One region of the Streptomyces sp. 3MP-14 genome, then DNA from elsewhere that is predicted to be linked to it. Evidence: predicted binding sites of a transcription regulator. Region 1 holds the regulator's gene; each other region holds the start of a gene.
The links. Region 1 encodes HrcA, which represses chaperone genes, less so after heat shock. Its sites were predicted from a motif close to TTNGCACTCNGNNNNNCNGAGTGCNAA; they were not measured.
Positions count from the first base shown of each region.

Region 2: the regulator HrcA is predicted to act here: its motif matches at 4,431-4,457, upstream of groL (chaperonin GroEL).
Region 3: the regulator HrcA is predicted to act here: its motif matches at 7,555-7,581, upstream of FH609_RS13700 (FmdB family zinc ribbon protein).

Region 1 is NZ_VDLZ02000003.1:292,493-302,510, reverse strand. It holds gene FH609_RS05850 (elongation factor G) at 1-1,614, opposite strand, end outside; gene FH609_RS05845 (16S rRNA (uracil(1498)-N(3))-methyltransferase) at 1,790-2,536, opposite strand; gene dnaJ (molecular chaperone DnaJ) at 2,533-3,663, opposite strand; gene hrcA (heat-inducible transcriptional repressor HrcA) at 3,664-4,680, opposite strand; gene FH609_RS05830 (MBL fold metallo-hydrolase) at 5,007-5,774, shown strand; gene FH609_RS05825 (SpoIIE family protein phosphatase) at 5,802-7,925, opposite strand; gene FH609_RS05820 (DUF3097 domain-containing protein) at 8,073-8,945, shown strand; gene FH609_RS05815 (GNAT family N-acetyltransferase) at 9,002-9,568, shown strand; gene FH609_RS05810 (hypothetical protein) at 9,634-9,897, opposite strand; gene hemW (radical SAM family heme chaperone HemW) at 9,953-10,018, shown strand, end outside.
Region 2 is NZ_VDLZ02000023.1:60,715-70,732, reverse strand. It holds gene FH609_RS29110 (hypothetical protein) at 7-381, opposite strand; gene FH609_RS29105 (MurR/RpiR family transcriptional regulator) at 549-1,493, shown strand; gene murQ (N-acetylmuramic acid 6-phosphate etherase) at 1,622-2,542, shown strand; gene groL (chaperonin GroEL) at 2,640-4,268, opposite strand; gene FH609_RS29090 (cold-shock protein) at 4,625-4,828, opposite strand; gene FH609_RS29085 (MoaD/ThiS family protein) at 5,268-5,549, opposite strand; gene thrC (threonine synthase) at 5,546-6,871, opposite strand; SAM riboswitch class I at 6,887-7,026, opposite strand; gene FH609_RS29075 (glucosyl-3-phosphoglycerate synthase) at 7,243-8,208, shown strand; gene FH609_RS29070 (alpha,alpha-trehalose-phosphate synthase (UDP-forming)) at 8,448-9,899, shown strand.
Region 3 is NZ_VDLZ02000007.1:146,856-156,873, forward strand. It holds gene FH609_RS13665 (GNAT family N-acetyltransferase) at 1-456, opposite strand, end outside; gene FH609_RS13670 (molybdenum cofactor biosynthesis protein B) at 453-980, opposite strand; gene moaC (cyclic pyranopterin monophosphate synthase MoaC) at 977-1,456, opposite strand; gene glp (gephyrin-like molybdotransferase Glp) at 1,480-2,844, opposite strand; gene galU (UTP--glucose-1-phosphate uridylyltransferase GalU) at 2,837-3,748, opposite strand; gene FH609_RS13690 (5-formyltetrahydrofolate cyclo-ligase) at 4,000-4,611, shown strand; gene FH609_RS13695 (penicillin acylase family protein) at 4,693-7,410, opposite strand; gene FH609_RS13700 (FmdB family zinc ribbon protein) at 7,591-7,980, shown strand; gene FH609_RS13705 (S-methyl-5'-thioadenosine phosphorylase) at 7,977-8,885, shown strand; gene FH609_RS13710 (hypothetical protein) at 9,282-9,851, shown strand.

The DNA of each region.
Region 1 (10,018 bases):
GTCGAACACCGCGTGGGCGTGGCTCTGCCGCGCCCAGTAGCCGGAGGTGGTCAGCGTCACCACGCAGTCCCGCACCGGCCAGCCGCACAGGCCCTCGGCGAGGGTGCCGCGCACCGTCTCCTCGACGGCCCGCAGGAACGCGAGGGGCAGCGCGCCGAGTTCGATGCCGAGCCGGAAGCTCACCCCGGCGTCCACCGGCGCCGGCTCGACGCGCAGGCCCACGGTGGCGAGGAACGGGTTGCCGTCCTTCTTGATGAACTCGACCGCCTCGCCGGTGCCCACCGGCCGCTCGATGTGGAGCGTGGTGGTCTCCCGGAAGCCGACCGCGAGGCCGAACTCGTCGCGCAGCGTGGCCTCGATGACCTCCTTCTGCACCTCGCCGTAGAGGGAGACGGAGATCTCCCGGCGCCTGGTGTCCTGGCGCAGGTTGATCAACGGGTCCTGCTCGGCGAGTTGGCTGAGCGCGGCGTGCAACGCCCCGCGTTCCGCCTCCCGTTCGGGGACCACCACGGTCTCCAGCGTTGGGGGCGCGAAGTGCCGGGCGCCCGCCGCGCGTTCGGGCGCGCGCCCCACCACGTCGCCGACGCGGACCCCGGGCAGGCCCCGCAGTTGGACGATCCGGCCCGGTCCTGCCGCCTCGGCGGGGCGGGCGGTGCCGCGTTCGAAGACAGCGAGGGAGGTGAGCTTGGCCCGCGCCGGTTCGACGGTCGCCCCCGGCGGGCCGTAGGGCAGCCGGTCCCTGACCCGGACCGTGCCGGCGAACATCCGGGCGAGGGCGAGGCGTTCGCCGGCGGGGCCGCGTTCGATGGCGAAGACGGCGCCGGACGGCGGGGCCTCGGGGGCGCCCTCGGCGGGCGGCAGCAGGCGGGCGACGGCGTTCGTCAGCTCCTCGATCCCGGCGCCGGTGGCGGCCGAGCCGAAGAGCACGGGGTGGACCAGCGCCCGCCCGGTCTGGGCGGCGAGTTGGGCGGCCAGCGCGTCCGGGGCGACCTGGACGTCCTCCACATACGCGGCGAGCAGCGGCTCGCTGTGCTCGGCGAGCGTCAGCTGGAGCCGTTCGCGGAAGGCGGGATCGTCGGGGGCGTGCGGAACGTAATGCGCGCCCCGGGTGCCGAGCCCCTCGGGCCGGCCGAGGGCGACGGCGCCCGGGCTGAGCCGGGCCGCGATCTCGGCCAGCAGGGACGTGTCCCTGGCGCCGGCGCGGTCGATCTTGTTGACGAGGATCAGGGTGGGCACCCGCAGCCGCCGCAGCGTGCGCATCAGCACCCGCGTCTGGGCCTGCACGCCCTCCACGGCGGAGACCACCAGCACGGCGCCGTCCAGCACGCCGAGCACCCGCTCGACCTCGGCGATGAAGTCGGGGTGGCCCGGGGTGTCGATCAGGTTGACCGTGGTGCCGGTGGCGCCCAGCGGGAAGGAGACGACGGCCGACCGGATGGTGATGCCGCGTTCCCGCTCCAGGGCGAGCGAGTCGGTGGTGGTGCTGCCCCGGTCGACGCTGCCCACCGCGTCGATGACGCCGGCGGAGAACAGCAGCCGTTCGGTCAGGGATGTCTTGCCGGCGTCAACATGCGCCAGGATGCCGAGGTTGAGAACACGTTGCGAGATACGCACGGAAACGTCTGGTCCTTGGGTTCGAGGTGAATCCTTCCGGTCGGGACACAGACGTCTGCCTCATCGTTCGTTCCTCTCCTGCCGTCCGTCGGGTCGCGGAGCTTTGTCTCACGCGCCGCGTCGCGGTCGCAACCGACTTATCGGCGGCGGGTGGTGGCGGGTACCGGGGGACGGGTCAGGACCAGCGGCCGGTGCGGGTCAGCAGCAGGGCCGTGGCGGCGGGGCCAGCCGTGGAGGTGCGCAGCACCGTGGGGCCCAGCCGGTAGGGGGTCGCGCCGGCGGCGGCGAAGGCCGTCAACTCGGCCTCGGTGATGCCCCCTTCGGGGCCGACCACCAGCACCAGCCGTCCCTCGGCCGGGAGTTGGGCGGCGGCCAGCGGCAGCGTGGCGCTCTCGTGAAGCACGCCGGCGAACGCCGCGTCGGCCAACAGCCGCGCCACGCCCGCCGCGTCCCGCACCTCGGTGACCTCGGGCACCCGCAGCCGGCGGGCCTGCTTCGCCGCCTCGCGGGCGGCGGCCCGCCACCGCGCCAGCGACTTCGCGCCGCGCTCGCCCCGCCACTGGGTGACGCAGCGGTCGGCGGACCAGGGAACGATGGCGTCCACTCCGGTCTCCGTCATGGTACTCACGGCCAGCTCGCCCCGGTCGCCCTTGGGCAGCGCCTGCACCACCGTGATGTGCGGCGTGGGCTCGGGCTCCGCGCGGCGCTCCAGGGCCGTCACCGCGAGCCGGTCCCGGCCGCCGACCTCGGCGACCCGCCCCAGCCAGCCCGCGCCCGCGCCGTCGCTCAGCACGATCTCCTCGCCGACCCGCAGCCGGCGCACCGCGACCGCGTGCCGCCCCTCGGCGCCGTCCAGGGTCAGCGAGGCGCCGGGCTCGGCGCCCGCCAGCGACCCGACGAGAAAGACCGGAGCGCTGCTCATCGACCGTTGAACGCGTCCTTCAGGCGGGAGAACAACCCCTGCTGCCCCGGCTGGAACTGGCCCGTCGGCCGCTCCTCACCGCGCAGCTTGGCCAGCCGCCGCAGCAGCTCCTCCTGCTCCGGGTCCAGCTTGTGGGGCGTCTGCACCTCGACATGCACCACCAGGTCGCCCCGGCCGTTGCCACGCAGGTGCGTGATGCCCCGGCCGTGCAGCGGGATGGACTGGCCGGACTGGGTGCCCGGGCGGATGTCCACCTCCTCGCGGCCGTCCAGGGTGTCCAACGGGACCTGGGTGCCGAGCGCCGCCGCCGTCATCGGGATGGTGACCGTGCAGTGCAGGTCGTCGCCGCGCCGCTGGAAGACGGCGTGCGGCTTCTCCTGGATCTCGACATAGAGGTCGCCGGGTGGGCCGCCGCCGGGGCCGACCTCGCCCTCGCCGGCGAGCTGGATGCGGGTGCCGTTGTCCACGCCGGCCGGGATCTTGACGTTCAGCGGGCGGCGGGTGCGGACCCGGCCGTCGCCGGCGCACTCCGGGCACGGGTTGGGCACCACGGTGCCGAAGCCCTGGCACTGCGGGCAGGGCCGCGAGGTCATGACCTGGCCGAGGAACGAGCGCGTCACCTGGGACACCTCGCCCCGGCCGCGACACATGTCGCAGGTCTGGGCCGAGGTGCCGGGCGCCGCGCCCTCGCCGTTGCAGGAGTTGCAGACCGTGGCGGTGTCCACCTGGATCTCGCGGGTGGTGCCGAAGGCCGCCTCGTTGAGGTCGATGGTCAGCCGGATCATGGCGTCCTGGCCGCGCCGGGTGCGCGACTTGGGGCCGCGCTGGGACGCGGTGCCGAAGAAGGCGTCCATGATGTCGGAGAAGTTCCCGAAGCCGGCGCCGAACCCGGCGCCCGCGCCGGAGGCGCCCCCGAGCGGATCGCCGCCCAGGTCGTACATCTGCTTCTTCTGCGGGTCGGAGAGCACCTCGTAGGCGGTGTTGATCTCCTTGAACCGCTCCTGCGTCTTGGGGTCCGGGTTCACATCCGGGTGCAGCTCCCGGGCCAGCCGGCGGAAGGCCTTCTTGATCTCGTCTTGCGAGGCGTCACGCTGCACACCCAAGACCGCGTAGTAGTCCGTCGCCACCTAGTTCTCCGCGAGGATTTGTCCGACGTACCGTGCCACCGCGCGCACCGCTCCCATCGTTCCGGGGTAGTCCATCCGGGTCGGTCCGACGACTCCGAGCTTCGCGACCGCTTCGTCCCCTGAACCGTAGCCGACCGACACAACCGATGTGGAGGTCAGGCCCTCGTGAGGGTTCTCATGCCCGATGCGCACCGTCATCTCCGAGCCCTTGGCCTCCCCCAGCAGCCGCAGCAGCACCACCTGTTCCTCCAGCGCCTCCAGCACCGGGCGGATGGTGAGCGGGAAGTCCTGGGCGAAGCGCGTCAGATTGGCGGTGCCGCCGATCATCAGCCGCTCCTCGGTCTCCTCGACCAGGGTCTCCAGCAGGGAGGACAGCACGGTCGCGACCGCGCCCCGCTCCTCCAGGCCGAACGCCTCGGGCAGGTCGGCCACCAGCCGGGGCACCTCGGAGAAACGCTGGCCCACGATGCGGCTGTTGAGCCGGGCTCGCAGGTCGGCGAGCGAGGTCTCGCCGAGCGGCGCCGGGCAGTCGATCATGCGCTGCTCGACCCGGCCGGTGTCGGTGATCAGCACCAGCATCACGCGCGCCGGCGCGAGCGCGAGCAGCTCGACATGGCGGACCGTCGAGCGGCTGAGCGAGGGGTACTGGACGACGGCGACCTGGCGGGTGAGCTGGGCCAACAGCCGCACGGTGCGGGCGATCACGTCGTCGAGGTCGACCGCGCCGTCGAGGAAGTTCTGGATCGCGCGGCGCTCCGGCGAGGACAGCGGCTTGACGCCGGCGAGCCGGTCGACGAAGAGGCGGTAGCCCTTGTCCGTGGGCACCCGTCCCGCGCTGGTGTGGGGCTGGGCGATATAGCCCTCCTCCTCCAGCGCGGCCATGTCGTTGCGCACGGTGGCCGGGGACACCTGGAGGTTGTGCCGCTCGGTCAACGCCTTCGAACCGACGGGCTCCTCGGTGCCCACATAGTCCTGGACGATGGCCCGCAGCACCTCCAGCCTGCGCTCACTGAGCACGCCGCACACCTCCCGTCCCATCCGGTCCAACTCGTCCCGTGCCTGTCGGCTCCTGGCACTCAGGCGGACAGAGTGCCAACGCCTGGTCCAGTGTACGGCGGGGTAGCCCGCGCGGGGAACGAGCGGCGGTGGAGAAAGACGGGGAGTGAACGGGATGTGCTGCGGGCGGCGAGCGCGGGCCGAAGTCGACCGGAAGTTACGGGGAGAACGACCGGAAGTCAGGGGGAGAACGGCCGGAAACCGTCGGGCGACGGTGCGTGAACGCGGCGCGCGACGGCGGCCGTTGGGCCCGGCGGCCGGCTGCCGCCCGGGTACGGTCGTGGGCCATGACGGCGACAGACGGCGGGGGCGCGGGGAACGAGGCGGGTGCGCCGGGGCGCGGGTGGGAGGAGATCGCGCCGGGGGTCGTGCGCCGGCGGCTGTCGGGCTGGGACGAGACGGTGGGCGCCGTGTCCGGGCCGGGGGGCACGCTGCTCGTGGACGCCGGGCCCTCGCTGGCGGCGGGCGCCGCGCTCCGCGCACAGCTGGCGGAACGCGGCTGGCCCCCGGTGCGCTGGCTGGCGGTGACGCATCCGCACTTCGACCATCTGCTGGGCGCCGGCGCGTTCGCCGACGCCGAGGTGCTGGCGGCGGCGGGCCGCCGGCCGCCCTGGACGCGCGGGGACGCGGAGGTCGCCGGCGACGCGGTGGCGCAGGGGGTGGACCGCGCGGCGGCGGAACGCTCGGCCGCCGCGCTGCCCGAGCCGGGCCGGCTGGTCGCCGACCGGCTGACGCTGCCGCTGGGCGGCGGGCGCGCAGCCGAGCTGGTGAGCCTGGGCGCGGCCCACTCCGGCCATGACCTGGTGGTCGCGGTGCGCGACGGCGGGGCGGAGCCCTCGGTGGTGTTCTGCGGGGACCTGGTCGAGGAGTCGGGCGAACCGCAGGCCGGCTCCGACGCCGAGCCGGCGCGCTGGCCGGCGGCCCTGGACCGGCTGCTGGCGCTGGGCGGGGAGCGGGCCGCCTACGTTCCCGGGCATGGCGCGGTGGTGGACGCGGCGTTCGTCCGGGCCCAACGGGCGGCGCTGGCACGGCGGTTCGGCGTGCCGGACGGCTGAGGTGGCGCGGGCGTGTGGCGCGGGCGGTCAGGGGGCCTCGACGTGCTCGGGCAGCGGCTGTTCGGCCCAGATGGTCTTGCCCTCGGCGTGGAACCGCGTTCCCCAGGCGGAGGCCACCTGGGCGACGAGGAACAGCCCGCGTCCCCCCTCGTGGTCGGGTGCCGCGTGCCGCACGTGCGCGGCGGTGCTGCTGCCGTCGCTGACCTCGCAGATGAGGGCGGACTCCCTGATCAGCCGCAGGCTGATGGGGCCCTCGGTGTAGCGGACGGCGTTGGTGACCAGCTCGCTGACGATCATCTCGGTGGCGAAGGACAGGTCCCCGAGGTCCCACTCGTGCAGCCGCCCGACGGCCAGTCGGCGGGCGTGGCCCGGGCTCTCCGGGTCGTTCGTGAGCTGCCACCGCACGGTCCGGTCGTCGGCCAGCCGTCGGGTGCGGGCCAGGAGCAGCAGCATGTCCTTGGGCGGCGGCTCGGGGAAGAGGGTGCCGGCCGCCCGGTCGCACGCCTCCTGGAGCGGTCCTTCGGCGTCGCGGGCGAGCGCGCCCCGGAGCGCCTCGGCGGACGCGTCGGACCAGGGCGCGTTGTGCAGGGCGAGGACGCTGCCCCGGGGCAGGTCGAGTTCCGTGACGGCGTAGTCCGGCTCGTCCTGCCCCAGCGGCGGCCCCGGCGTGGGCCCGACCTGCCGGGGCCGCTCCCCGGGCGACAGCAGCAGCGGCAACGGGTGGTCGGCGGAGGCCAGGGCGCAGCGGGTGGTGACCGGGTCGTAGACCACCACCAGGCAGCGGGCCCGCAGGGGTTCGGTGGCGGCGTCGTCGGACGGGTCGGGGCGCTCGGCGAAGAGCCGCGTGGTCAGCTCGTGCAGGCGGTGCAGCAGCTCGGCGGGGTCGAGATCGAGGGCGGCCAGCGCGCTGACGGCGGCCCGCAGCCGCCCCATGACCGTCACGGCGGCCAGCCCCTCCCCCAGCACCTCGCCGACGCCGAGCCCGACGCGCGCCCCAGAGAGGGGCAGCACGTCGTACCAGGTGCCGGCCGAGTGGGCGGGCAGATACGAGTGGGCGGTGTCCACCGCGCTGTGGCGGGGCAGCCCGGAGGGGATCATGCGGCGCCTGACCAGACTGGCCAGGGAGTGCTCGCGGGTGTAGAGGCGGGCGTTGTCCAGGGACAGCGCGGTGCGGTCGGCGAGTTCGGCCGCGACGGTCAGGTCCTCTTCGTCGAACGGGGGCCGCCCCGGGAGCCGGTAGAGGGTCGCCAGGCCCAGCACCATGCCCCTGGCGACCAGCGGCACCACCAGCAGGGAGTAGACGCCGGCCCGCAGCAGCCGCGCCAGCACCGGGTCGCGGAGCAGCCAGTCGTCGTCGGGTCGCACCTGGCGCACCAGGCGGGGGCGCGGGTCCATCAGGGTCTGCGCCTGCGGGGTGCCGAAGTCCAGGAGCCTGACCTGCCCGACGGGCACCACGCCCGTGGCCTCGGGCCGCAGCGCGTGGGCGAAGCCGGCGCGGCGCAGGGTGACGGTGTGCGGCAACGGTCCGCGCGCCGGGGCGTCGCCGTGCACGGTCAGGTCCAGGATGTCGACCGAGGCGACCTGCGCGAAGTCGGACACCGCCAGCTCGGCCAGCTCCTGCGCGGTGCGGAAGAGGTCCAGCGTCGAACCGATGCGCCGCCCCGCCTCGTTGACCAGCCGCAGCCCCTCGCGGTACCGGTCCCGGTCGGTGCGGTCGGCGACGGTGACGACGACGCCCAGGACCCGGCCGTCGGCCTCCTCCAGCCGGTACGCCGAGAGATAGAGGCGACGCGGCCGTTCGTCCTCCTCGACGCGGTGGGCGTAGAAGTGGTCCCGGACCGCGTCCCCGGTCGCGAGGACCCCGCGCAGCTTCCGCTGCAACGGCTCGGCGCCGGGCAGGCCCAGTTCCGCCCAGGTGTGGCCCCTGGCAGCGTCGAGGTCGACGTGTCGCATCCCGGGCGCCGCCGTGCTGAACCGGACGATGCGCAGCTCGGTGTCGAGCACGTGCAGGCCCGTCGGAGACCTCTCGAAGAGCGCGCGCAGCACGGCCGCGTCGAGCCGCGCCTCGCGTTCGGGCCCGTCGGGCAACAGGGGGAGACCGCCCGCCGTCACGCGGGCCGTCTCGTCTCGACCACCGCCTGGGACGTCCATGGCACGATCATGCGACGGGTCGGCCGGTGGCGCCCGTTCTGCTGGGCGGCCCGGGTCCTCGGGGCGCTTCCGGGTGGCCGGACCGCGCCCGGAGTTAGGGCCGACGCGGCCGGTCGGGTGGCGGGCCGGCCGTGATCGAATGGGCCCATGCGCGCGCGTTCCTATGATCCGGACCTGACCCCGCCGTGGAAGCGCCCCCGGGCCGCGCCCGAGGTGCCGGCCGATCCGGGGCTGGTGGTCGAGGAGGTCACCACCGGCTTCTGCGGGGCGGTGATCCGTTGGGAGAAGACGGCCGAGGGGCCGACGGTCACCCTGGAGGACCGCTTCGGCGCGCACCGGGTCTTTCCGATGGTGGCGCGCGGCTTTCTGCTGGAGGGGCGCGAGGTCACGCTGGTGCGCCCGAAGCCGGCGGGCGCGGGGAAGCGCGCGCCGGCGCGCACCGCCTCGGGCTCCGTCGCCGCGCCCCGGGCGCGGGCGCGGGTGGCGCGCGCCGGGCGGATCTTTGTGGAGGGGCGGCACGACGCCGAGCTGGTGGAACGGGTCTGGGGCGACGACCTGCGGGTCGAGGGCGTGGTGGTGGAGTTTCTGGCGGGCGTGGACGATCTGCCGTCCGTGGTCGAGGAGTTCGGGCCGACGCCGGACGCCCGGCTGGGGGTGCTGGTCGACCATCTGGTGCCGGGTTCCAAGGAGTGGCGGATCGCGGAGGCGGTGCGGGCGGCGCACGGCGAGGAGGTGGTGCTGGTCGTCGGGCATCCCTTTGTCGACATCTGGGCGGCGGTGAAGCCGGCGGCGGTCGGCATCCCCGCCTGGCCCGAGGTGCCGCGCGGCCAGGACTGGAAAACGGGGGTGTGCCGGGCGCTGGGCTGGCCGGAGAACACGGGCGCCGCCTGGCAGCGGGTGCTGCGGAGCGTGCGGGACTACCGCGATCTGGACCCGGGGCTGCTGGGGCCCGTGGAGCACCTGATCGACCATGTCACCGTGGGCTCGCCGGCGGGCCCGGTCGGGGAGCTGGCGCCGTGACGGGTGACACCGTGACGGGCGGCGCCGTGACGGGTGACGGGAGGGAGCGGCGCGCCGTGGACGACCTGTGGACCGGCGCGCGGGTGCGGCTGCGCGCCGTCGAGCCGGAGGACTGGACGGGCTTCAGGGAGCTGGCCCGGCACAGCGTCGACGTGCGGGCCGCCGGCGCGGTGAGCCCGCCGCGTTCCGACGCGGGCTGGCGGACCTGGACCGCAGAGCGGGCCGAGCGCCCACCGGGCGGGGACACGTTCCGGCTGGTCGTCGAGGTGCTGGCGGACGGCGCTTTCGCGGGGTCGGTGACCGTCGGCCTGGCGGACAGCCGCGCGGGGCGGTTCCTGACCGGCGTCGAGATCGTCCGCGCGCACCGCCGCCGGGGCTACGCGGCGGAGGCCACCGAACTCGTGCTCGCCTACATGTTCGCGGAGCAGCGCCACCACAAGTGCGCCGTCGAGGTGTACGCGTTCAACGACGCCTCGCTGGCGCTCTACCGCTCGCTGGGCTTCGTCGAGGAGGGCCGGCTGCGCGAGCACGAGTTCCTCGCGGGACGCCGACACGACGTCGTGCTGCTGGGCATCACGGCCGACGAGTTCTGGGCCACCCGGGAGCGGCCCCCGGTGCGCTGACCGGCGCTGACCGGTCGCCGGTCGGGCGCCGGTCGGTCCGTGGCCGGTCACTCGCACCGACTCGGTCACACCAGGAACAGGTCCTCGTCGAAGACGGTCACCACCACGACCACCATCAGCCCCTGGCCGATCAGGTACTCGATCAGGATGCCGGGGGCGACCTGCGCCTTGCGGTTGTCCTCGTGGGTGCCGACCGGGGCGCTCGCCTTGTGGTACGGGTCCCTGGCCAGCTTCGCCAGGCCCCGGTCCAGCAGCTCCTTGCGGTGCGGCGCCATCCGCTCGGCGGACTCGGCGGCCTCCGTGGTGAAGGAGATCCGCAGATCGAACACGGTGCCTCCTCCCCGCCTCGCGGTCCTGCCTCCTCGATGCCGGACAATGGCGAGTATGCCCTCCGCCCTGCCCGAAGGCGACCCCATGCCGCGCGACGGCGCCCTGCCCGCCGCCGCGCTG
Region 2 (10,018 bases), on a different contig from region 1:
GAGCGGTCACCGGCGGGCCTCGGCCAGGCGGCCGACCGGGGCCACCGCCACGCCGGTGACCGGGCAGACCCACTGCGGGTCCTCGCCCAGCTCCGGCTCCACGTCCAACGCGTGCGGCTCGCGGTCCTCGACCCCGGCGCAGACCGGGCACAGCGGCCAGCGGCCCCTGGTCTCCAGCAGCGCGTCCTGGATGTCCTGGGCGAGCAGCCCGGGGACGAACACCGCGCCGGCTGGCCACTGTTCGGACCACCAACGACGGTGCGAGACTGCCTGCTCCAGCAGCGAGACCTCCTCGGGGCCGGCCGCCCCGTCAGCCGTCAGGTCGGCCAACACGGCCGCGCGGCCCCGGTGGATGGCCTCTTCCGTGGCTGGCTGTTCCATGCTGACCATTGGACCAGAGATCGCCGGGTTTCCCGAACGGTCGCCGGGTCTCCGGAACGATCGACGGGTTTCCCGAACGGGTGTCCCGAACGGTCGGGGCCCGCCGGGCACGAGGGGGGCTTGACGTCACCCTGCGTCGAAAATACGTTTCACCTGTGAGGCTAGCGATGAAGGAAAATTTCGCCCGACGGCCCGGCAGAGCCCGCGCCGTCGCCGTTGCGCCCAGACCCGCTCCTCCCGAGCCCGGCGCGCTGGCCGCGAAGGTCCGCACGATGGCGCCCTCCATGACGCGTTCCATGCAGCGCGTCGCCGAGACGGTGGCCGGCGACCCCGCCGGCTGCGCCGCGCTCACCGTCACCGCGCTCGCCGAGCGCACCGGCACCAGCGAGGCCACCGTGGTGCGCACCGCCCGGCTGCTGGGCTACCCCGGCTACCGCGACCTGCGGCTCGCGCTCGCCGGGCTGGCCGCGCAGCAGGCGTCGGGCGCGGCGCCGGCCGTCACCGCCGACATATCGGTCGACGACCCGCTGAGCGAGGTCGTCGCCAAGCTCACCCAGGACGAGCGGCAGACCCTCAGCGACACGGCCGGCGCGCTGGACCTGGGCCAACTGGAGGCGTCCGTCGCCGCGTTGGCCGACGCCCGGCGGATCGACGTCTACGGCATCGGCGCCTCGTCCCTGGTCGCCCAGGACCTGGCGCAGAAGCTGCTGCGGATCGGGCTGATCGCCCACGCCCACACCGACCCGCACCTGGCCGTCACCAACGCGGTCCAGCTGCGCGGCGGGGACGTGGCGGTGGCCATCACCCACTCGGGCCGCACCGTGGACGTGATCGAGCCACTTCAGGCGGCGTTCGACCACGGGGCCACCACGGTGGCGATCACCGGCCGGCCGGACGGCGAGGTCACGCAGTACGCCGACCACGTGCTGACCACGTCCACCGCCAGGGAGAGCGAGCTGCGGCCGGCCGCGATGTCCAGCAGGACCAGTCAACTGCTGGTCATCGACTGCCTGTTCATCGGCGTCGCGCAGCGCACCTACGAGTCGGCGGCGCCCGCCCTGCACGCCAGCTACGAGGCCCTCGCCCACCGGCACTCCCCGCGCGAACGCTGACCCCACGCGCCCACGCGCCGGCCCGCCGGCGCACACGCCCCCACGCAGCAACGCCCGGACCAGAGCAACGCCCGCACCGGAGAAACCCGCAAGCCCCCACGCCCCCTCGCACGGAGAGCCGCCCACGGATGTCCACGGAGTTCGACACCCTCACCACCGAGGCGCACCGCCCCGAACTGGCCGAGATCGACCGGCGTTCCACGCTGGAGATCGCCCGCACCATGAACGCGGGGGACGCGCTGGTGCCCGCCGCCGTGGCCGAACAGCTGCCCGCGATCGCCGCCGCCATCGACGCGGCGGCCGACCGGATGGCGCGCGGGGGGCGGCTGGTCTATCTGGGCGCCGGCACCGCCGGCCGGCTCGGCGTGCTGGACGCCAGCGAGTGCCCGCCCACCTTCAACACCGACCCCGGCGAGGTGATGGGCCTGATCGCCGGCGGGCCGACGGCGCTGGTGGAGGCGGTCGAGGGCGCCGAGGACAGCAAGGAACTGGCCGCCGATGACCTGGCCAGGATCGGGCTGACCCCCGACGACGTGGTGGTCGGCGTCTCCGCCTCCGGGCGCACGCCCTACGCGGTCGGCGCGGTCGAACACGCCGCCGAGCTGGGCGCGTTGACCATCGGCCTGTCCTGCAACGCCCACTCCCCGCTCGCCGCGGCCGCCGACCACGGGATCGAGGTGGTCGTGGGCCCCGAGCTGATCGCCGGCTCCACCCGGCTCAAGGCCGGCACCGCGCAGAAGCTCGTGCTCAACATGATCTCCACCATCAGCATGATCCGGCTGGGCAAGACCTACGGAAACCTGATGGTCGACGTCCGGGCCTCCAACGAGAAGCTGCGCGCCCGCTCGCGCCGCATCGTGACGCTGGCCACGGACGCGCCCGAGGACGTCGTGGAGGACGCGCTCAACGCCACGGGCGGCGAGGTCAAGCACGCCATCCTGGTCATCCTCGGCGAGGTGGACGCGCCAACGGCCGCCCGGCTGATCGAGGAGTCCCACGGCCATCTGCGGGCCGCCCTCCGCCGCGCGCTGGACGCCCCCGCCGGCTGAGGCGCCCGGGCGTCCCCGCCGCCCGACATGCCGCGAGGGCGGCACCCCCCTCGCGGGGAGCACCGCCCTCGTGGTGACTGACGCGAGTCGGCTGGACTCAGAAGTCCATGCCGCCGCCCATGCCACCGGCAGCCGCGTCGGCGCCAGCGGCGGCCTTCTCCGGCTTGTCGGCGATGACGGCCTCGGTGGTCAGGAAGAGCGCCGCGATGGAGGCGGCGTTCTGGAGCGCGGAACGGGTCACCTTGGTCGGGTCCGGGATGCCGGCCTCCAGCAGGTCCACGTACTCGCCGGTGGCGGCGTTCAGGCCCCAACCCGGGGTCAGGTTGCGGACCTTCTCCACCACGACGCCGCCCTCAAGGCCGGCGTTGACCGCGATCTGCTTGAGCGGGGCCTCCAGGGCCAGGCGGACGGCGGCGGCACCGGTGGCCTCGTCGCCCTCCAGCTCCAGCTTCTCCAGCGCCGAGGCGGCCTGGAGCAGGGCCACGCCACCACCGGCGACGATGCCCTCCTCGACGGCGGCCTTGGCGTTGCGCACCGCGTCCTCGATGCGGTGCTTGCGCTCCTTCAGCTCCACCTCGGTGGCGGCACCGGCCTTGATGACGGCCACGCCGCCGGCCAGCTTCGCGAGGCGCTCCTGGAGCTTCTCGCGGTCGTAGTCCGAGTCGGAGTTCTCGATCTCGGCGCGGATCTGGTTGACCCGACCCTGCACCTGGTCGCTGTCGCCGGCACCGTCGACGATGGTGGTCTCGTCCTTGGTGATGACCACCTTGCGGGCGCGGCCCAGCAGGTCGAGGGTGGCGTTCTCCAGCTTGAGGCCGACCTCCTCGGAGATGACCTGGCCACCGGTGAGGATGGCGATGTCGCCGAGCATGGCCTTGCGGCGGTCACCGAAGCCGGGGGCCTTGACGGCGACCGACTTGAAGGTGCCCCGGATCTTGTTGACGACCAGGGTGGACAGCGCCTCGCCCTCGACGTCCTCCGCGATGATCAGCAGCGGCTTGCCCGACTGCATGACCTTCTCCAGCAGCGGAAGGAGGTCCTTCACGTTGCTGACCTTGGAGTTGACGATCAGGATGTAGGGGTCCTCCAGCTCCGCCTCCATCCGCTCCATGTCGGTGGCGAAGTAGGCCGAGATGTAGCCCTTGTCGAAGCGCATACCCTCGGTCAGCTCGAGCTCCAGGCCGAAGGTCTGGGACTCCTCGACCGTGATGACGCCTTCCTTGCCGACCTTGTCCATGGCCTCGGCGATCAGCTCGCCGATCTGGGTGTCGCCGGCGGAGATGGACGCGGTGGAGGCGATCTGCTCCTTGGTCTCGACCTCCTTGGCCTGGCTCAGCAGGGCCTCGGAGACCTTCTCGACGGCCGCCTCGATGCCGCGCTTCAGCGCCATCGGGTTGGCGCCGGCGGCCACGTTGCGCAGGCCCTCGCGGACCAGCGCCTGGGCCAGCACGGTCGCCGTGGTGGTGCCGTCACCCGCGACGTCGTCCGTCTTCTTGGCGACTTCCTTGACCAGCTCGGCGCCGATCTTCTCGTAGGAGTCCTCCAGCTCGATCTCCTTGGCGATGGAAACACCATCGTTGGTGATCGTCGGGGCGCCCCACTTCTTCTCCAGCACGACGTTGCGGCCCTTGGGGCCGAGCGTGACCTTGACGGCGTCGGCGAGCTGGTTCATCCCGCGCTCAAGGCCGCGCCGCGCCTCCTCGTCGAACGCGATGATCTTGGCCATGTGAAGGGGTCCTCCCAGAACAGGGGTGGATTGCTCCAGGACCGCGCTGGCGCCCGCGACGGACGGCCCTCCCGGCGGTGGTTCCTTGCCCCACCCACCCGAAGAACCTCACCGAACCGGTCCTTGCTGTCACTCTCACCCGTAGAGTGCTAACGCCCATGATTAGCACTCTGGAGGGGAGAGTGCAAGCGGATGGCCCCCTGGGCCATCCGCTGCACGACTGGGGGCACCTCCCGCCCGAAGGGTGGGGGAGCAAGCGCGAGCCGCTGGGGCCGGCCAGGCCCAGGGCACGCGTCGGGCCCGCACCCTCGGTGGGTGCGGGCCCGGCGGTGAAGGCGGCGGTAACGGTCGGCGGTTCAGGCGGTCACCCGGACCATGTCGGCCTGGGGCCCCTTCTGTCCCTGAGAGATCTCGAACTCGACCCGCTGCCCCTCTTCCAGGGTGCGGTACCCGTCCATCTGGATCGCGCTGTAGTGGACGAACACGTCCGCACCACCGTCTACCGCGATGAAGCCGTAGCCCTTCTCCGCGTTGAACCACTTGACGGTGCCCTGAGCCATTCCTAACTCCCCATATTGCCGGCCCTTTCGCGAGCCCACACTCCGCGGACCCGGGTCAGACCTCTCAGACTCCACCCCCGGGCGGTGTGGGGGTGTGCGCCGGAACGTTCGACCGCCGCTGAATGTATCTGGACGGACGCCCAGTGCAACAGGTCATTCGGCAGGGAATTCTCGCCACGCCAGAACGGGCAAATCCCGCGAACGCGCTGGAAGTTGAGCATTTCGCAGCGGGTGTTTCTGGCCAACCCGACAATTGGTGCAACAATTTCCGGCACATAATTTGCGCGCGGGTCCCGCATTCATATGCGACTGGCACGATTTCGGCACCGGAACGCTGCCACTCTAGCGTTCCGCCGCAGGCCACCGCCCCACGACCCCGCAGGTCATGGGGCGGTGGGGCGGTTCGGGGAGAACGGCGAAGTGGCCTCGGGAGGGCCGCTCAGCGGGCGCCGCCGGCGACGGCCGGGATGATCGAGACGCCGGCGCCATCGGGGGTCGGGGTGGCCAGTCCCTCGGTGAAGCGGACGTCGTCGTCGTTCACGTAGACGTTGACGAACCGTCGCAGCTTGCCGTCCTCGTCCAGGACCCGGGCCGCGATGCCCTGGTGGTTGCGGTCGAGGTCGGCGAGCACCTCCTGGAGCGTCCCGCCCTCGGCGGTCACCTCGGAGCGCCCGTCGGTGTAGGTGCGAAGGATGGTGGGGATGCGGACGGTGACACTCATGCCAGGCCAGCCTCTCGGAAGGAGTCGAGGTTCGGACGGATGGTCGCGGAGGGACCGGTGGTGCCGGCCACCGCGTCCAGGGTCTTGAGGCCGTCGCCGGTGTTGAGGACCACGGTGGTCGCCGCCGGGTCCAGCACGCCGGCGGCCAGCAGCTTGCGCGTGACGCCCACGGTGACCCCGCCGGCGGTCTCGGCGAAGATGCCCTCCGTCCTGGCCAGCAGCTTGATGGCGGCCACGATCTGCTCGTCGTCGACGTCCTCGACGGCGCCGCCGGTGCGGCGGGCGATGTCCAGGACGTAGGGCCCGTCGGCCGGGTTGCCGATGGCGAGGGACTTGGCGATGGTGTCCGGCTTGACCGGGCGGACCACGTCGTGGCCGTCCTTGAAGGCGCGGGAGACCGGCGAGCAGCCCTCGGCCTGAGCGCCGAAGATCTTGTACGGGCGGTCCTCGACGAGGCCGAGCTGGATCAGCTCCTTCAAACCCTTGTCGATCTTGGTCAGTTGCGAACCTGAGGCGATCGGAATCACCAGCTGGTCGGGCAGTTTCCAACCCAACTGCTCGCAGATCTCGTAGGCCAGCGTCTTGGAACCCTCGGCGTAGTACGGCCGGAGGTTCACGTTGACAAAGCCCCAGCCCTCCCCGATCGGATCGCCGATCAGCTCGCTACAGAAGCGGTTGACGTCGTCGTAGGTGCCCTCGATGGCGACCAGTTCGCCGCCGTAGACGGCCGCCATCACGACCTTGCCCTGCTCCAGGTCGTGCGGGATGAACACGCAGGACCGCAGGCCGGCACGGGCGGCGGCGGCGCCGACGGCGCCGGCCAGGTTGCCGGTGGACGAGCAGGAGAGGGTGGTGAACCCGAAGGCGCGCGCCGCCTCCACGGCGTTCGCGACCACCCGGTCCTTGAACGAGTGCGTCGGGTTGCCCGAGTCGTCCTTGATGTGCAGCTCGCCGGTGATGCCCAGCTCGGCCGCGAGGCGGTCGGCGCGCACCAGCGGGGTGCAGCCCGGGTTGAGGTTCGGGTGCTCGGCCACGTCGGCCGGCACGGGCAGCAGCGGCGCATAGCGCCAGATGTTGTTCGGCCCGGCGGCTATGCGCGCGCGCAGGGCCTCCGGGCCTTCGGTGGGAAAGTCATAGGCGATCTCCAGCGGGCCGAAACAGGACGTACACGCGAAGATCGGGCCGAGCGGGAAGCGTTCGCCACACTCGCGACAGGAGAGCGCGGTGGCGGGGCCGAGATCGACCTGCGCTCCGTTCGTTCCGTTCGCGGCGGTCGCTCCGGAAGCGGTGTCGGGGTGGTCACCCGAGGTCAGCACAGACATGGCTACGAGGCCCTCTCCTCATCTTCCCCGGGCGACTCTCGCCACGGGACGGAATTGGCACCTGCCCCACCGGAGAGCCTCGCGTCGTCACGAGATCCGGTGGAAGGGTTGCCGGGGCTTCAACGGGCCGTTCCCTCTGCCCCTCTGGATGAGCGGTATGCGGTTGTCAACGCGGTCCCGATATGCGGAGGACACCTGCGCTGTTCGAGACTGTAACGGACAGCCCGCACAATGGCTCGGGCCGTCCGATCCGCGAGACGACCCGAGGGGGTGGCCAGAAAACCCGGCGGCAACGGGTTGGGGCACCCCAGAAAGGGGCAGACGCGGCCATACAGGTGATTACGTGGCCAAATCGAACAGGAGCGACATTCGTGCTGGAAGAGGCAGAGAAGTGGCTGAGCCGCCGGTCCTGGGCCGTCACTGACCGCTCGATGCCGCAACTGCTGAACGCCAAGCGGGCAGCGGGGGCGGCCGGCAGCATCAGCGTGGTCCTCCCCGCGCTCAACGAGGAGGCCACGGTGGGTGCCATCGTGGAAGCGCTGCGGCGCGACCTGATGGAGGACGTGCCACTGATCGACGAGCTGCTCGTGGTGGACTCCGGGTCCACCGACCGCACCTCCGAGGTGGCGGCCGCGGCAGGCGCGAAGGTCGTGCACCGGGACGAGATCCTGCCGCGCGTGCCGACGATGCCGGGCAAGGGCGAGGTGCTCTGGCGGTCGCTGCTGGCGACCACCGGCGAGATCGTCTGCTTCGTGGACGCGGACCTGCGGGAGTTCGACTCGCGCTTCGTCTCGGGCACCATCGGCCCGCTGCTCACCGAGCCCGAGGTGCAGCTGGTCAAGGCCATGTACGACCGGCCGCTCGGCGACAAGCCGTCGGGCGCGCGCCAGGGCGGACGGGTCACGGAGCTGGTCGCCCGGCCGCTGCTCAACCTGCACTGGCCGCAGCTGGCCGGCGTGGTCCAGCCGCTGGGCGGCGAGTACGCGGCCCGCAGGTCGCTGCTGGAACGGCTGCCGTTCCCCGTCGGCTACGGCGTCGAGCTGGGCCTGCTGATCGACACGCTCAACCTGGCGGGCCTGGACGCGGTCGGCCAGGTGGACGTCGGCGAGCGCAAGCACCGCCACCAGGACGGGCAGGCGCTGGGCCGGATGTCCGCCGCGATCATGCGGACCGCGCAGTGCCGGCTGCCGGGCAACGTGCTGCCGACGCGGCTGGGCCTGACCCAGTTCCAGCGCACCGAGGACGGCGGCTTCACGCCGGAGACCCACCCGATCCTGGCCGACGAGCGCCCCCCGATGTCCACCATCCCGGAGTACGCCGCCCGCCAGGCGGCGTGAGGCGGCCCGAGGCGGCGTGAGGCGGCCTGAGGCGAAGCGGCCCGGGGCCCCCGGGTGTGACGTGGCCCACGTTCCGCCGGCGGCGCGTTTTCCGCCCGGCGCGGCGGGCTAGGTTCCGCAGACCCGAGGCCTCCGGCAGACCCCGGGCGACGCCGCGCCCGCCGGGGGCCGGAGCGGCGACGGAACATGACCGACCATGACCGTCCGTGACCGATGTACGCGAGACAGGAACCGAGCCGATGACCGTCGAGCCTCCCGAGCCCTCCGGCCAGGTGCTGGTCGCCTCCAACCGCGGCCCGGTGAGCTACACGCGCTCCGGCGCCGACGGCACGCTGACCGCCAGGCGCGGCGGCGGCGGGCTGGTCTCCGGGCTGAGCGCCCTGGGCGCCGACGCCGGCACCTGGGTCTGCGCGGCGCTCAGCGACGACGACCGGGCGGCCGCCGAGGCGTACGGCGGGCGGCTGCCGGCCGAGGACACCGGCGGGCAGTCGGTGCTGATGCTGGACATCCCGCGCGAGACCTTCGAGGCCGCGTACAACGGCGTGGCCAACTCGGTGCTGTGGTTCGTCCACCACCTGCTCTACCAGACGCCGCTGGAGCCCGTCTTCGACGAGGGGTTCGAGGCCGCGTGGGCGCGGTACCGCGCCTACAACCGGGCGTTCGCCGACGCGCTCGCCGAGGAGGCGGAGCAGGGCGCGGCGGTGCTGGTGCAGGACTACCATCTGGCGCTCGTTCCGGGGCTGTTGGCCAAGCGCCGGCCCGACCTGCGGATCGGGCACTTCTCGCACACGCCGTGGGCGCCGCCCGACCTGTTCCGGGTGCTGCCCGACGAGGTGGCGCGCGAGCTGCTGCTGGGCATCCTGGGCGCGGACCGCGCGGCGTTCCTCACCGGGCGCTGGGCCGGGGCGTTCACCGACTGCTGCGCCGCGCTGCTGGGCGCCGAGGTGGGCGAGGGAACGGTGACCCACCAGGGCCGCACCACCCGGATCGGCGTGCACGGTCTCGGCGCGGACGCGGAGTTCCTGCGGGAGCGCGCGTCGCGCACGGACGTGGACGAGCGGCTGGCCGAGCTGCGGGAACGGGTCGGGCCGGGGCGGGCGACGATCGTGCGGGTCGACCGCACGGAGCTGTCCAAGAACATCGTGCGCGGCCTGCTCGCCTACCGCAGGCTGCTCACCGACCGGCCCGAGTGGCACGGCCGGGTGGTCCATGTCGCGTTCGCCTACCCGTCGCGCCAGGACCTGGCGATCTACCGGGAGTACACGGCGGAGGTGTCGCGGGTCGCCGAGGCGATCAACGCCGACTTCGGCCGGGACGGCTGGACGCCGGTGGTGCTGCACGTCAAGGACGACTTCGCGCGTTCGCTGGCCGCCTACCGGATGGCGGACGTGGCGCTGGTCAACCCGATCAGGGACGGGATGAACCTGGTCGCCAAGGAGGTCCCGGTGATCTCCGAGAACGGCGCCGCGCTGGTGCTCTCCCGGGAGGCCGGCGCGGCCGAGGAGCTGGGCGCGGACGCGCTGTTGGTGAATCCCTACGACATCGCGGGCACCGCCGAGGCGCTGCACCGCGCGCTGACCCTGGACCAGCCGACGCGGGCGGCCCACGCGAAGCGGCTGGCCGAGGCCGCCACGGCCCTCCCGCCGACGGCGTGGTTCCTGGCCCAACTGGACGCACTGCGCGGCTGGTAGCCGGCCCACAGCCGACCACGCGCCATGACCACCCCCGAACCGCTGTCGTCCACGGCCCGACCCAGATACCTCGCGCAGTTCCCCGCGCCCCCAAAACCGCCCACCCACCCCAGGGGCGC
Region 3 (10,018 bases), on a different contig from region 1:
TCGACTCGGCCCGTTCTCCGGACGAATACAGACCTCCACACGGTGCAGCCCGAGCGTCAGGAAACAGTGGTCGACGGCGAGCGCGACCGCCGACGGCATCACGCCACGGCCGGCGACGGCGCGGTCGACCCAGTAGCCGATGTGCGCCGAGCACATCGAGCCCCAGGTGATGCCCGCCACCGTCAACTGCCCGGCCAGCCGCCCCTGGTAGGTCACGACGAACGGCAGCATCCGCCCCGACTGCGCCTCGGCGCGCAGATGCCGCACCATCTGCCGGAACGTGGGCCGGCGCGGCGCCAGATGGCCGTGCGGCGGGGGCGGGATCGTGGCCTCCCAGGGGCGCAGCCAGTCGCGGTTGCGCTGGTTGACCTCGCGCCAGGCGCGATGGTCCCGCTGTCTGATGGGTCGCAGTCCGACCTCGCCGAGGGCCAACTCGACGCTCCAGGACGCGTTCACGACGGGTGGTCGCCGCCGCGCAGCTGGTCCACCGCGTGCCGCAGCAGCGGGCGCAGCACCGCGAGCCCGTCGCGGACGCCGCCGGTGGAACCGGGCAGGTTGACGATCAGGGTGCGCCCCGCGACGCCGGCCAGCCCACGGGAGAGCGCCGCGGTCGGCACCTTCTCCCGCCCGGCCGCGCGGATCGCCTCGGCGATGCCCGGCACCTCGTGGTCGAGCACCCGGCGGGTGGCCTCCGGGGTGGCGTCGGTGGGGGAGATCCCGGTGCCCCCGGTGGTGAGCACCACGTCATGGCCCTCGGCGACCGCAGCGCGCAGCGCCTCGGCGACCGGCTCCCCGTCGGGCACCACCACGGGGCCCTCGACGGCGAAGCCCAACTCGGCCAGCCCCTCGACCAACAGCGGCCCGCCGGTGTCCGGATAGACGCCGGCGGCGGCACGGTGGGAGGCGGTGACGACCAGCGCGCGGTACGGCCCGCCGCCCGTGGACCCGGCGGCCGCCGCCCCGTTCAACGGCTCGCTCATCGGCGTCGGCTCCAGTCCCCGGACGCGCCACCGGTCTTCTCCTCGACGCGCACGTCGCTGATGACCGCCGCCTTGTCCACCGCCTTCACCATGTCCACCACCGTCAACGCGGCGACCGAGACCGCCGTGAGCGCCTCCATCTCCACGCCCGTCCGGTCCGTGGTGCGCACCTCGGCGGCGATCTCCACCGCGTCGTCGGCGACCTCCAGGTCGACCTTCACGCCGGAGACCGCCAGCGGGTGGCAGAGCGGGATGAGGTCGGGGGTGCGCTTGGCGCCCATGATCCCGGCGATCCTGGCCGTCGCCAGGGCGTCGCCCTTGGGCACCCCGCCACCCCGCAGCAGCGCCACGACCTCGGGCGACACCAGCACCCTGCCGGTGGCCCGTGCGGTGCGGGTGGTCGTGGCCTTCTCCGAGACGTCGACCATCCGAGCCGCACCCGTGTCGTCGATGTGGCTGAGACGAGGGCTGTTCATGACGGCTTACGGTACCCCTCCGCTCACCCCAGGAGCACCACCGCGAACTCCCCACCGGGGGCGGCCTGAGTGGTGTCCTCGGGGATCTCGATCAGGGCGTCGGCCCGGGCCAGCGCGGCGACCAGGTGCGAGTCGGCCGCGCCCACCGGCCGCACCGTGCCGGGCCCGGTGCCCGATGCGGGCGGCTCGTACCGCCCGCGCAGGTACTGTCGCCGGCCGCCGGGGGACGGCAGCGGGGCGTCGGCCAGCAGCCGGGCCCTGGCGCGCGGCCGGGTCAGCGTCCCGCCCGGGTGTCCGGCCAGCGCGCGGAGCGCCGGGCGGACGAACAGCTCGAACGAGACATACGCGGAGACCGGGTTCCCCGGAAGCGCGAAGAGCGGGGAACGCGCGCTGCCGACCAGCCCGAAGCCCTGGGGCTTGCCCGGCTGCATGGCGAGCCTGCGGAACGTCACCGAGCCGAACGCCGGGTCCAGGTCCGTCAGCGCCTCCTTGACCACGTCGTAGGCGCCGACGCTGACCCCGCCGCTGGTCACCAGCAGGTCGGCGCTGGCCAGTTGGTCCTCCAGCGTGGCGCGCAGCGTGCCCGGGTCGTCGGCCACGGCCGCCACCCGGTGCGCGACGGCGCCCGCGTCCCTGGCGGCGGCGGCCAGCATGAAGCTGTTCGAGTCATGGATCTGCCCCGGGCCCAACGGGGCGCCCGGCGGGACCAGTTCGCTGCCGGTGGAGAGCACCACCACGCGCGGGCGCGGCCGGACCGGCACGGAGGCGCGGCCCAGCGCGGCGAGCAGGCCGAGCTGCGGCGGGCCCAGCGGGGTGCCGGCGGTCAGCGCGACCGTCCCCAGCGCGGCGTCGCTGCCCCGGGCGCGCACGAACTGTCCGCGCGCCGGCGCGCGGTGCACCCGCACCTCGGCGCCCGCCGGGCCCGTCATGTCCACGGCCGGGCCGCCGCCGGTCCCGCCGTCCGTCCACTCCACCGGGACCACGGCCTCCGCGCCGGGCGGCAGTGGCGCGCCCGTCATGATCCGCGCCGCCTGCCCCGGCCCGACCCGGGGCAGCGTCCCGCTGCCGGCGGCCACCTCGCCGACCACGCTCAACACGGCGGGGAACGCCTCGCTGGCGCCGTCCACGTCGGCGACCCGCACGGCGTAGCCGTCCATCGAGCTGTTGTCGAACGGCGGCAGCGCGGCCGGCACGGTGACGTCCTCGGTGAGCAGGCAGCCCTGGGCGTCCAGCAGCGGCAGCTCGATGGGCTCCAGGGGGCGGACCGCGCTGAGCACGTCCGCCAGGTGCTCGTCGACCGACCAGGGGCCGGTGGGGGAACGGACGCCGGGCGCTGGCCCGCCGTTGCCCCCGGCGTGGTCCCCGGCCTGGCCGTGGCTGTCAGTCAAGGCGCGGCAACTCCTCCGCCACATAGGTCCGCAGCCAGGACCGGAACTCCGGGCCCAGGTCGGGCCGTTCGCAGGCCAGCCGGACGATGGACCGCAGATAGTCGGCGCGGTCGCCGGTGTCGTAGCGCCGGCCCTTGAACGTCACCCCGTGCACCGGGCCGCCGAGGCCCGGGTCGGCGGCCATGGCCTGGAGGGCGTCGGTGATCTGGATCTCGCCGCCCCTGCCCGGCGCCGTCTGGGCGAGCACCCGGAAGACGACCGGGTCCAGGACATAGCGCCCGATCACCGCGTACGAGCTGGGCGCCTCGCCGCTCGGCGGCTTCTCGACCAGGCCCGTCACCCGCAGCACGCCGTCCGCCGCCGGTTCGACGGCCGCGCAGCCGTAGAGGTGGATCTGCTCGGGCGCCACCTCCATCAGCGCGATCACGCTGCCGCCGTGGCGTTCCCTCACCTTGATCATCTCGGTGAGGAGCGGGTCGCGCGGGTCGATCAGGTCGTCGCCGAGGAGGACGGCGAACGGCTGGTCGCCGACGTGGGGTTCGGCGCAGAGCACCGCGTGGCCAAGGCCCTTGGGGTCGCCCTGGCGGACGTAGTGCATGGTGGCGAGGGCCGTCGACTGCTGGACGCGGGCGAGACGTTCGCTGTCGCCCTTGCGGCGGAGCGCGTCCTCCAGCTCGTAGTTGCGGTCGAAGTGGTCCTCCAGGGCGCGCTTGTTGCGGCCGGTGACCATCAGAACGTCCGTCAGGCCGGCGGCCGTCGCCTCCTCGACCACGTACTGGATCGCCGGCTGGTCGACCACCGGCAGCATTTCCTTGGGCGTGGCCTTGGTCGCCGGAAGAAACCGAGTGCCGAGACCGGCGGCGGGAATGACAGCCTTGCTGATCCGGGGGCGTGCTGAGGTCATGCCGGTCACTTTATCCATCTGGCCTGTGTGTTCCCGACACTTGCCCCGGAGGCGTCGTGTTGTGAACAGTTTTGGCGTGTGGGGTGCCTACTGGTTACGTGCCGCTTATCGAACGGTGTGGTGGAAGGGACGGTTGTGAAACCAAAGACGCGGAGCGCACGGCGGGGCGGTGCGCGAGGGACCGGGGCGACCAGCCGTCCGACGGTGACGGCGGCCCGGACGGGGCGCACGGCGGGAACGGGGGCGGTGGCATGGCGGTGACTGACTCGGCCCGGCTCAAGCGCGCGCTGCGCCGCGACCTGTCGGCGGTGCGGGCGGCGCTGGCCGACGACGAGGTGGCCCAGGCGGCCGAGGCGCTGGCCGAACGGGCCCTGGAGCTGCCGGAGTTGGCCGAGGCCGGCACGGTGGCCGCCTATGTCTCGGTGGGGCGTGAACCGGGCACCGGGCCGCTGTTGCGCGCGCTGCGCGAGCGGGGCGTGCAGGTGCTGCTGCCGGTGCTGCTCGCGGACAACGACCTGGACTGGGCGGAGTTCGAGGGCCACGGCCGGCTGGTCGAGGCCGAACACGCCGGCCGCGTCCGCCTGTTGGAGCCGTCCGGCCGCCGTCTCGGCCCCGACGCCGTGACCTGGGCCGACACCGTTCTGCTGCCCGGCCTCGCGGTGGACGGGCGCGGGGTGCGCATGGGGCGCGGCGGCGGCTCCTACGACCGCGCGCTGGCCAGGCTCGCCGAGTCCGGGGCCGATCCCGCGCTGGTGGCGCTGGTCTACGGGCACGAGGTCGTCGACGTGGTGCCCGACGAGCCCCATGACCGGCGCGTGCACGCGGCGCTCACGCCGGAGGGCGTGCACCGGTTCACGCGGTGAACCGGTGCGCACCCTCCGGCCCACCGTGCGCCGGCCCACCGTGCGCCGGCGCAGCGCACCCCGGCCCGCCGCGCGGCGTGGTCAGCCTCCGGCGGCCGGGGTCAGGTTGAGGGTGTTGCTCGACCGTTCGGTGACCGCCTCCTGGCTGCTGGGCCAGGGCAGGTACTCGCCCCTGGCCCAGAGGTCGGTCTGGTCCGTGTAGTTGGCGTGGTAGGCGTGGCCGGACGCGCCCGTGAGGTTGATCCAGAGCGACTCGTCGAGGTCGTCGAGGTTGACGATCATGCGCATCGACGGCACCCAGGTCACGTCGTAGCCGCCGGCCGCGTTCCATCCGGTGGCGTCCACCGCGTCGGAGCCGCCGGCCATGTTCCACGGGCCCCGGTTGAGCAACCACTGAACCGGGCCAGGGCCCTCGGTGCCGAGCGTCTGGTTGTTGAGCATCAGCTGGTGCAGCCGGCCCCAGCTCCAGGTGTCGATGTCCTTGCCCAGCTCGGCCGTCAGCTCCCAGCGGGCGTCGCGCATGGCCCGCGCCAGCAGCTCGTCCAGGTTCTCGGCGCCTGCCGCCTGGGCGGTGGCCGGCGTGCTCCACCACTCGCTGTCCGGCTCCTCCAACAGGTTGCGCACCACCTCGAACCAGCGGTCGCCGCCGTCCGGTTGGGCCGTGTCGGGGGAGCGCTCGCCGCACTCCTCGACCAGCCGCTCCTCGCCGTCGAGGTCCTCCATCGGCTCGGAGTCGTCGGCCGGCCGCACCCACAGGCACTGGTCCTCGACCCGCAGCTCCTTGGGCATCTTGTTGCCGAAGGCCAGCTGGAGCAGGTTGCGCCAGACCGCGTTGTAGTAGGCGGCGCCCGGCGAGTCGGAGTCCTGGCTGAAGTCCCAGCCCTCCAGCAGTTCCTGGGCCTCGCGGACATAGGGATCGGAGATGTCGATCTCCAGCAGGCGTGGGACCAGGATCTTGGCCATCTCGTTGCTGTTGTCCAGCTGGATGTCCTGCATGTCGCCCATCGAGATCTTGCCGCCGTCCTCGACGGTGGTCTGGATCAGGTCCTCGATGCGCTGGCTGCGGGTGCCGTAGCTCCAGTCGTCGGTGAGGTGGTAGGCGTAGTCGTCCGGGGAGATCACCGCCTGGTTGGCGGTGACGATGTAGCCGCGCTCGGGGTTGAACTCCCAGGGAAGCTCGTCCTGCGGGATGAACCCGGTCCAGTCGTAGGAGGAGTCCCAGCCCGGCGAGGGGTAACGCCCGTCGCCCGCGCCCCTGATGGGGATCTGGCCCGGGGTCTGGTAGCCGATGTTGCCCTCGGTGTCCGCGTAGATCAGGTTCTGCGAGGGCACGGCGAAGTCCTGGGCGGCGGCGCGGAACTCGTCCCAGTCGCGGGCGGCGTTGAGCCCGAAGACGGCGTCCATCGTGTTGGAGGGCCGCAGCGCCGTCCAGTTGAGCGAGACCGCGTAGCCGCTGCCCCGGTCGGGAGCGCCGGCGTCCACGGGCGCGCTGTTCCCCAGGGCCTCCAACTCCTCGTGCCGGTCCGAGACGATGGGCCCGTTGACGGTGGAACGAACGGTGATCTCCCTGGTCTCCCCGCCGGCCACCCGAATCTCCTCGGTTCGGGTGTCATAGGGAACCTGTTCACCGTCGCGCAGATAGTTGCCGTGGTCGAGCTTCTCCAGACGCAGGTCGGTCACGTCGGCGCCCAGATTGGTCAGGCCCCAGGCGATGTCCTGGTTGTGGCCGATTATCACGCCCGGCATTCCGGAGAACGTGAAGCCCGAGACGTCGAACGGGCACTCCTCGGTCACCTCGGAACAGTGCAGCCCCATCTGGTACCAGACGCCGGGCAGCGAGGGGGCCAGGTGCGGGTCGTTGGCCAGCAGCGGCTTGCCGGTGGTGGTGTAGTCGCCGTGCACCACCCAGGAGTTGGAGCCGATGCCCGAGCCGTTGGTGCCCAGCAGCGCGGGGATCTCGTCGAGGGTCTCGGAGAGCGAGCCGAGCTGGGTGGTGACGCCGTCGGCCGCGTCCTGGACGCCGTCCGGGTCCTCGACCGGGTCCTCGACCGGGTAGAAGTCGCCGCCGTCCGTGTCCTCGTCCGCGCCGTTCTCGGTCACGATCGGGCGGTTCCGGTCGTACGGGTACTCCGGATAAAGCTCCTCGATCTGTTCCGGAGTGAACCGTTCGGACATGAAGGCGCGGTCGATCTCGTCCTCCATGTTGCCGCGCAGGTCCCAGGCCATCGCCTTGAGCCAGGCCACGGAGTCGACCGGCTGCCACTCCTCGGGCCGGTAGTCGTTGACCAGGTCCAGCGCCGCGTACTCGACGGAGATCTCCTCGCCGCTGTGCTCGGCGAGATAGGCGTTCACGCCCTCCGAGTAGGCGACCAGGAACTCCTTGGTCTCTTCCGACAGTTCGTTGTCGAATTCCTCCTGGGCGACCCGGTGCCAACCGAGCGTGCGGAGAAAGGCGTCGGTCTCGACCTGGTCCTCACCGAACATCTCCGAAAGGCGTCCGGCGGTCATATGCCGCCGCACGTCCATCTCCCAGAACCGGTCCTGGGCGTGCACATAACCCTGGGCGCGGAACAGGTCGGTGGCCGTGTCGCCGTAGAGCTGGGGGATGCCGTTGGCGTCCCGCTCCACCGTCACGGGCGCCGAGAGCCCGTCGATCGCGATCTCCCCCGAGACCTGGGGGAACGACGCGCGCACGGTGGACACACTCCACCAGGCGCCGTAGCCGACACCGGCCACGAGCAGCACGACGAGCGCGATCACGATCAGACGACCGCGTCGCCTGGGCTTCTTGGCGGGCATCTCTGTCCTTCACAGGGCAGCTGAGCGGGTGGAAGCAACCATAGACATACGGCCACTGGGGTGAGCCTACGGGGAGCGTGACGGGCGGGTCACAGGCGACTGCGGTGGACTTCCGGCCCCGGAATGTTGCACGATGGGTCGTCGTTAGCACTCCACAGTGCAGAGTGCCAGGAGGAAGACGTGCCGACCTATCAGTACCAGTGCACCGCGTGCGACGAGGGTCTTGAGGTGGTGCAGAAGTTCACCGACGACGCGCTGACCGAGTGCCCCAGCTGCCAGGGGCGCCTGAAGAAGGTCTACTCGGCGGTCGGCATCGTCTTCAAAGGCTCCGGCTTCTACCGCAACGACAGCCGCAACGCCTCGTCGAGCAGCAGCCCGGCGGGCGGGGGCGCGTCGGGCGGTGGCAAAGGCGAGAAGTCCGACTCCTCCTCCGGTTCTTCCTCCAGTTCCTCCTCTGGGTCCTCGGGTTCCTCCGGGGCTGGCTCCTCGGCGTCGGCGGCCACCTCGGGCGGCGCCGGGCTGACCAGCGGCCCCTCCAAGAGCGCGGGCGCGGCGGCCTCCGCCGCATGAACTCGACCGGTTCCTCCGGGGGCTCTGACTCCGTGAGCGGGGGCTCGGCGAGCGAGGCCGTGACGGTCCCGACGGGCGAGCCGCTCGCCGAGATCGGCGTGATCGGTGGCTCCGGGTTCTACGCGTTCCTGGACGATGTGACCGAGATCACCGTCGACACCCCCTACGGGCCGCCGAGCGACGCGCTGTTCCTCGGCGAGGTCGCGGGGCGGCGCGTGGCGTTTCTGCCCCGGCACGGGCGGGGGCACCACCTCACGCCCGCCCGCATCAACTACCGCGCCAACCTCTGGGCGTTGCGCTCGGTGGGCGTGCGCCAGGTGCTGGGACCCTGCGCCGTGGGCGGGCTGCGCCCCGAGTACGGACCCGGGACCCTGCTGGTGCCCGACCAGCTGGTCGATCGCACCAGGAGCCGCGTCGGCACCTACTTCGACGGCGAGACCCGGCCCGACGGGCAGCGCTCCCGGGTGGTGCACGTCTCGCTCGCCGACCCGTACTGCCCGGCCGGGCGCCGGGTCGCCCTCGACGCGGCGCGCGGGCGTGACTGGGACGCGGTGGACGGCGGCACCATGTGCGTGATCGAGGGGCCGCGCTTCTCGACCCGTGCGGAGTCCCGCTGGCACGCCGCGCAGGGCTGGTCGGTCGTGGGCATGACGGGCCACCCCGAGGCGGCCCTCGCGCGCGAGTTGGAGCTGTGCTACACGTCGCTGGCCCTGGTCACCGACCTGGACGCGGGCGCCGAGGCGGGCGAGGGAGTCTCGCACGCGGAGGTGCTGGAGGTGTTCGGCCGCAACGTGGGGCGGCTGCGGGACGTCCTCTTCGACGTGGTGGGTCGGCTGCCCGAGCGGCGCGACTGTCTGTGCGCCTCGGCGCTGGCTGGCCAGGACCCGGGGATCGCCCTGCCCTGAGGGCCCGGTCGGGGCGCGCGGCGGGCGCGGCGGTTTCACGGCCCAACACCCGCCGGCGCGTGGGGTGTTCGGCCGCCCGGGCGGTGTAGGAGGGGGCGGTCGGCGGCGCTCGCGCGACCGTCGGCGGGGCTCGTACGACCGTTGGTCGGGCTCGCGTGTCACACGTTCGGGTGAGGGGTTTTTCCACAGGCCGAGGGTTGTCCACAGGCCCCAGCGGGATCGGCGCGCGGCGGGCAGGGTGGCGCCATGAACTCCTTCGTCAAGCGTCTGCGGGCCCCCTTCTCTGATCCTGCCGAGCCGCGCGCCGGCGCCGGCCGGGGGGCGCCGGCCGGCCCCGGTTCCCTCGCCGCCGCCGGTGCCCCGCGTCCGTCGGGCGTCACGGGGGTGGAGTCCGTCGTGGTGCCGGCGTTTCCGCCGATCCGGCCACGCGTCGGGCGCCGGCGGCTGTGGCGGCCCGGGCGCGGGCGGCGGCTGTTGGCGGGCGCCTTGGCGCTGGTCGCCTCCGCGCTGCTGACCCTGCTGACGCAGGGCGGCCCGCCTGCGGAGAGGGAGGAAGGCGGCCTGGTCAGCGGGGGTGCTGACGGTCCGCGTGAGTCGAAGAGCGACGGCGGCGAGCGGCCGGCGAGGCCGCCGGAGCCCAGGGTCGTCGAGCTGCCGCTGCGCATCGCCGACCCGGGTTCGCTGCGCCTGCTGGAGGTCGGCGACCGCGTCGATCTCTATGCCGCCGGAGCCTCGGAGGACGGAAGCCCGCCGGCCGTCCCGGGCGCCGCTTCGGGCGCCGGGGAGGCGCGGCTGGTGGCCAGCGGGGTGCGGGTGATCGGGGTGCCCGCGCCGGCGGAGGGCGAGGCGTTCGCCGCGGGGCCGGACGGTCTCGGCGGGCAGCTGGTGGTCTCGGTCGACGCGGAGACGGCGGTCGAGCTGACGGGCGCGGCGGCGGGCTCCCGGCTGGCGGTGGCCCGATGGTGAGGGCGCTGCTGCGGTGGTTTCTGGATTGGACAGCCCGTCCACGCGTGGTGCACGGTGACCGGCACGGATCGACGAGAGCGCACGGACCGCTCGGCGCACCGCGCCCGGGCGGAGCGGCAGGAAGGCACCACGGTGAACCAGGAAGATCGGAGCGGCGGGCAGCGGCT